Regions from separate parts of the Achromobacter sp. MFA1 R4 genome, predicted to be linked through region 1. Evidence: predicted binding sites of a transcription regulator. Region 1 holds the regulator's gene; the other holds the start of a gene.
The links. Region 1 encodes FliA, which starts transcription of late flagellar genes. Its sites were predicted from a motif close to CTAAAGTTTNNNNNNNNNNNGCCGNTA; they were not measured.
Positions count from the first base shown of each region.

Region 2: BXA00_RS02325 (FlxA-like family protein) is a predicted target of FliA. The motif match lies at 1,165-1,191, and genes of this name have one in related genera.

Region 1 is NZ_LT707065.1:5,804,656-5,808,069, reverse strand. It holds gene BXA00_RS26640 (methyltransferase regulatory domain-containing protein) at 1-1,186, opposite strand, end outside; gene BXA00_RS26635 (RNA polymerase sigma factor FliA) at 1,364-2,119, opposite strand; gene flhD (flagellar transcriptional regulator FlhD) at 2,546-2,869, shown strand; gene flhC (flagellar transcriptional regulator FlhC) at 2,902-3,414, shown strand, end outside.
Region 2 is NZ_LT707065.1:508,111-511,524, forward strand. It holds gene BXA00_RS02320 (solute carrier family 23 protein) at 1-1,079, opposite strand, end outside; gene BXA00_RS02325 (FlxA-like family protein) at 1,231-1,650, shown strand; gene BXA00_RS02330 (ABC transporter substrate-binding protein) at 1,766-3,091, shown strand; gene BXA00_RS02335 (iron ABC transporter permease) at 3,177-3,414, shown strand, end outside.

The sequences.
Region 1 (3,414 bases):
CTTGCGATATCCCCTTTTTGGCCTTGGAGCGGGCAGCGTCCATCAGCTCGGCAAAGGGCAGGGCGCGGGGCCAGGCCAGTCGCAGCGCTTCGGCGACGGCAACAAAGGTGGGCTCGATGCTGGCAATGCCTTTGCCGCGCGCGGTGCGGTAATGCCGCTCCTTGGACGGTGCGCCCGCCGGCGCCTTGGCTGCGGTCAGATTCGCGCCGAAGTGCATTTTCTCGAACACATTGACTTCAGGCGTTTCCAGAATCTCCGGTGCGCGTTCCTGGTGGACGAGCAAGCTCTTGCGGAACTGGCGTCCCACCGCGAAGTCCAGATATTGCTCGCGCATTTCCTTGGGCGCGTCGGCCGAAAGCGCGTTATGCAGGACGGCAACATTGTTTCCATAATTGCTGGCCATGCAGGATTGCGGTTCTGCGTCCGTCAGATAAGCCAGGCCAGCTTGCTGCGCCGCCGCCGCAAACTCCAGGAAATAGCAGGGCGAATTAACCGCTTCCAGATATTCGTGAACCAGGTAATAGTCGGAATGCCTGCGCAATTGGCGGGCCGCGTGTTGCAGCGCGGAGCGCAGCGGATTGCCCTCGGCAAGCCCATTTTCCAGCATGCTCAGCATGTCTTTCGCGCGCGACAGGCGTTCCTGCGCGGTTTGGGCGCCGTGGCTGTTCAGAATCATGGCATCGCGCACCACGTCTGACGCCTTCCAGCCTGGATAGGTGTTGTAGCTGATGTACGCGATGCCGTTGGGCGAAAGGTTTTCGCGGCACACGCGCAGGATGGCGTCCCGGACGACCGGCGGCACCCAGCTGAATACCCCGTGCACGATGATGTAATCGAACTGACCGAAATCCTTGCTGATGTCGGTGATGCTCATCGCGCGCAAGTCGATATTCTTCAGCCCCATGGCTTTGATGACGGCCTGCCCGGATTCGACCTGCTGCGCCGACAGGTCGACGCCCGTGGCGTGCGCGCCCGGATGGGCGGCTGCAAAGGGCAGCAGGTTGCCGCCGGCCGCGCAACCCAGTTCCAGGATGCGCGCCGTTTCGATGGCGGGCGCCTGCAATCCGTACAGCGAGGCGACGGCGCGCAAATGGCCAGGCGCGGTCAGCGGGAAGGCATAGGATTCGTATGGCGTTTCGTCGTAGGCGTCGGAAAGCGCCTGCACGATGTCGTCTGTTTGATTCATAACGGATTCCAGGGCGGAAGGAGGGCTGTACCGGCGACATTGCGGAAACCGTCGGTACCTAGATGAATGGTGGCGATAGCCTAGCAGCGGCGTCGGGCTGCAAATGCGGGGAATAGCGCCGGAATTGCAGGGGATTCCGGCATGCAGGGCGGTCGTCAGCGCGTGTGACGGCCGTCCTTAGATGATCTGCGCGATCTGCCCCTCAACCGGCAACTCCTGCCAGGCCTGATCCTTCAACCTCGCCCGGATCCGCGCCGTTGCCTGCGACCGCAGCTGACAAACCCGCGCCTCGGTCACATTCATGATCGCCCCAATTTCCTTCAGGTTCAGCCCCTGCTCGTAGCACAGCGACAGCAGCAGCTTTTCGCGGTCGGGCAGGGCATCGATCGCGTGGACCAACGCCTGGCGGAAATCCCCGGCCAGCAGCGCGTCCAGCGGGTTGCCGCCCGCCGAGCCGTGATTCAGGGTGGCGGACCAGTCGGCCTGGCTGGAAGACGAGTCGGGTTCGGTCGTGAAATCTTCGTAATGGACGATCTGCACGCCTTGCGCGTCGTGCAGGAGCGTCTGGTAATCGCTCAGCGGGATGTCGAGCTGGGCGGCGATCTCGGTCTCGGTGGGCGCTCGCATTAAACGCTGTTCAAGAAGCTGGATTGCCTGTTCAATCTTGCGTGCCTTGGTGCGCACGCTGCGTGGCAGCCAATCCTGGCCGCGCAATTCATCCAGCATCGCGCCACGAATGCGGGTCGTGGCGTAGGTCTCGAATTGGGCGTCCGCGGTTTCCTGGTAGCGGCGGACGGCGTCGAGCAGGCCGATCATGCCGGCTTGTATCAGGTCGTCGAGTTCAACGCTCGCGGGAAGCCGGGCAAGCAATTGCAGGGCCAGCTTCCGAACTAGTGGCGCATATTCGACCAGGCTGTCATCTGCGTGGGGCATTGCGGGAATTCTGGCGGAGTCCATCGTGAAGCGCGGTCGTTGTTGTCAATTTGCGACATTGTCGACAAGCGCGGCTACGGTAAAGCGGACGAATCTGAAGCGTCGGCAAGATGCCATTGTCGGCACTCGAGGGCCTTTCATTTCAGGAAGTACGCAACTTTTTGAATGCTTATTTGGCAAATTGACGAAAATTTGTCACGAACTTCTATGTCAAGGTGTATCTAGAAAGGCACGTTGCGCAACATCAACAAAGATTTGTCATATAAGTCATAGAAAATGACATGACCTGTGGTAAATTTTACTTAAATTGCGAACAAATGATACATTTCGCATTAAAACAGGATGCAGCGAGCGAACAGGTAACAGACGTTGCCTGCGCTATCGGTAATCAAGCCCCTCGGGTGGGATAGGGATAGGGAGTACGGCGTGCAACAAGTAGAAAATTCTTTGCTGGCAGATATTCGCGAAGTGAATCTGTCATATCTGTTACTGGCTCAGCGGATGTTGCGTGATGATTACGCGGCATCGATGTTCCGACTGGGTTTCAGCAACGAGGTCGCTGACATCCTCATGCGCCTGTCGCCCGCGCAGCTCGTGAAGCTGGCCAGCTCCAGCTCGCTGCTGTGCCGTTTCCGTTTCGACGATTACAGCCTGCTGTCCGCGCTGACCCACGACGTGTTGGGTGGTGCGCTGCAGCAAGCGCATGCAACCATCCTGCTCGCCAAACAACCCGTCGAAGAACTGGCCTGACGGCCTGAGAATCCCACTCGGACACACCTGTCATGGCCTCCAAGAGCGTTTCCCAGGAAGCGGACGACATTCTGCTTGCCAGTTCCATGATCACCCTGGGCGCGCGCCTTCAGGTGCTGGAGGCTGAAACCAGCCTCAGCCACGATCGCCTCGCCCGCCTGTATCGCGAAATCCGCGGCTGCTCGCCACCCAAGGGCATGCTGCCTTTTTCGGTTGACTGGTTCATGACCTGGCTCCCGAACATCCACTCGTCGCTCTTCTATAACGTGTATTCGTTCCTGAATACGCGCACCACCAGCAAAGGCATACGCGCCACCATCGACGCCTATCGCCTGTATCTCGAAAACGCGGGGCAGGAAGCCACGGATTCCGGTGAGCCTGTCCTCAGCTTCACCCGGGCGTGGATGCTGGTGCGATTCTTCGACAGCGGCATGCTGCAGCTATCGGCGTGCCGTCAATGCGGCGGCCACTTCATCGCCCATGCCCATGATCCCCAGTCGGATTTTGTGTGCGCCATCTGCCGGCCGCCACCCCGTGCGGGCAAG
Region 2 (3,414 bases), 930 kb from region 1:
AGCACGGGCCCGGGAATCGTCTGGATGAGCGCGCCAAACTTGGGCGAGAAGCCCAGGACGATGGCGATCAGGGCCGCAATCACGAAGACCAGCGTGGAGTAGATGCGCGTGACGGCCATCACGCCGATGTTCTCGGCGTACGTGGTGACGCCCGTGCCGCCCACCGCGCCCGAGACCATCGTGGCGACGCCGTCGCCGACGAACGCCCGGCCCAGGTAACGGTCCAGGTCCTGTCCCGTCATGGCGCTGACGGCTTTGACGTGGCCCAGGTTTTCGGCCACCAGGATGATGGCGACCGGCACGATCAGGCCCATGGCCTCGGCCTTGAAAACCGGCGCGGAAAATTTCGGCAGGCCGAACCACGCGGCCGCGGAAACTGCCGAGAAGTCGATGGGCTTGCCCAGACCCAGCCCATTGGCCAGGACCGCGTACACGACGCAGGCGAGGATCAGGCCGACGAGGATCAGCAGGCGTTGCACCATGCCGCGCGTATAGACGGCAATGCCGCCGACGCACACGATCGTCACGATCGCCATGACACTGTCAAAGCCCGAGGCGCCCATGGCGCCCTTGGCGGCGATGGGCGCGAGATTCAGGCCGATGACGGCGACGACCGCGCCCGTCACGACGGGGGGCATGAGGGTGTCGATCCAGTTGGCGCCGCCGCCCGCGCGGGCGTTGACGATCCAGACGATCACCCCGATCAGCGTATAGGCCAGGCCGCAGGCGATGATCGCGCCCAGGGCCACCCCGATATTGGCATTCGCCCCCGCGCCGGCGTAGCCGGTCACCGCGATGACGCCGCCGATGAACGCGAAGCTGGAACCCAGGTAGCTGGGCACGCGACCGCCGACGAAGAGAAAGAAGATCAGCGTGCCAATGCCCGACATGAGGATCGCGACGTTGGGGTCGAATCCCATGAGCAACGGCGCCAGGACGGTCGAACCGAACATCGCGACGACGTGCTGGGCGCCCATGGCCACGTTCTTGGGCCAGGAAAGCCGTTCGTCGGGCGCGATGATGACGCCGGGCTCGGCATCATCTGCCAGGCGCCAGCGCGGAAAGTAGGAATTGGACATGGATTCCCCGGGGGATGGTACGGATTAGGGTTTCGGACTGCGAGCGGGCGCCAGTGTAAAGGGGGCCATCGAGACCGGGCAACGTTTAAGTTTCGGGCTCCGGTTGCCGTATTAATGGAAAACCCGAAATCCCGACGCAACAGGAGCAGTCATGGCGATCAACAGCATCAGCGGCACGTCCCGGATCGGCAGCCTTGCCGACCTGTGGGCCGAGAAGATCCAGGCCAACAAGGAAGCCAAGAACGCGTCCGGCCAGGACGCCGTGTCCGTGACCGATGAGGGCAAGATCCGCGTCAACAACCCGGGCGCCGCCAAGGTCGCCAACGCGCAGGCGACCGAAGAAACCGACAACGAAGACGAATACACCCGCCAGATCAAGGAGTTGCAGAAGCAGCTCAAACGCATCATGGATCAGATCGCCAAGGTCCAGGCGAGCGGCATGTCGGCCGAGATGAAGGCGCAGCAGGTCATGGCGCTCAATGCCCAGGCGGTGCAGATCCAGGGCCAGATCACGAAGGTCCTGGCGCAGCAGGCGCGCGCGGCCCAGGGCGGCGTGTCCGCCACTGCCTGACCGGGACCCGCACGGCGGCGCCATCCCTGATGGCGCGCATCAAAATTTCTGATTGGACGCTGGTGGGACCAGCCGGTACTGTCTCCAGACAAATCTAAAACCACGGAGACAAACCATGCACGCTATGCGCACAGCCCTGGCCGGGGCGCTGCTGGCCGCCTGCACGGCGCCGGCCCTGGCCGGCACCGTCACGGTGATCACGTCGTTCCCCAAGGATCTGACCCAGGCCTACAAGACCGCGTTCGAGAAAGCCAACCCGGGCATCACCCTGGAAATCCTGAACAAGAACACCGTGTCGGGCATTGCGTACGTGCGCGAAACGCCGGCCGGGCAGCGCCCCGAGGTGTTCTGGGCCAGCGCGCCGGATGCGTTCGAAGTGCTGGGCCGCGACAAGCTGCTGGCCAGGTCGGCCGACGTGGCGAACAAGGACGTGCCGGACAAGATCGGCAGCTACCCCATCAACGACCCGGGCGGCATGTACCTGGGCCAGGCGCTGGCGGGCTACGGCATCATCTACAACACCCGCTACATCGCGGCGCACAAGATCCCGGCGCCCGCCGAATGGAAGGATCTGCTGTCGCCAAAGTGGTTCGGCCACGTCGGCATCACCTCGCCGTCGCGCTCGGGCACGATGCACCTGACGGTCGAGACCATCCTGCAGGGCGAAGGCTGGGATGAGGGCTGGCGCACGCTGCTGCGCATGTCCGGCAACAGCAGCGCCGTGACCGAGCGGTCTTTCGGCGTGCCCGACGGCGTGAACAACGGCCAGTTCGGCGCGGGCCCGGTGATCGACTTTTTTGGCCTGTCGAGCAAGTATTCCAAGTTCCCGGTCGAGTTCGTCTACCCGTCCGAGACGGCCATCGTCCCGGCCAATATTGCGCTGATCGAGGGCGCGAAGAACACCGAGGAAGGCAAGAAGTTCATCGCCTTCACCCTGAGCCAGGCCGGCCAGGAGCTGCTGCTGGAGCCGAAGATCTCGCGCCTGCCGGTGCTGCCGTATTCGGCGCTGGCCGGCAAGATCCCGCCGGGCTATCCCGATCCGGCGGAAATCGCCAAGCGCAGCAAGGTGCATTTCGATGCCGACCTGTCGCAGTCGCGCTATTACGTCGTGCAGTCCCTGTATGACCAGACCGTCACGTTCCGGCTGAAGGAATTGCAGGCGGCCACCAAGGCCATCTACGAAGCCGAGGCCAAGCTGGGTGACAAGGCCAAGACCGGCAAGGCGGCCGAACTGCTGGACCAGGCGCGCAAGCTGGCCTGGGCGCCGCTGATCGACAGCAAGAAGGCAGCCGACCCCGCCTTCCTGGCGATCTTCGCCGGCAACAAGAAGGACGCCGCCGTCAACCAGCAGATCACGCAGCTCGAAGGCGAGTGGAATGGCCGCGCGCGCGCCAACTACGAAGAAGCCGTAAAGCTCGCACGGCAGGCCGCCGCGCTCTGATCGGCAGCGTGGAGCGCGGTGGGCGGGCGTGACCCGCCCGCCGCGTTTCGCGCCGCTTTCCTGGCAAACGATTTCGGGAATCTCGATGAATCATTCGGGCCACTCGCGCCTGCCCGCCGGCCCCGTCATGGCGGCGCTGCTGGTGTTGGGCTTTCTGCTGCTGTTTCTGCTCGTGCCCGTGGGCACGGTGTTTCACAGCGCCTTCGTCAACGCCGACGGCAGCTTCACCACCGGCCACTTCGGGGCTTTCTTCAACCAGCCGCTGATGCGGGAAGCGTTCTTCAACAGCCTGTACGTGGCGGGCTGGTCCGCGCTGCTGGCGT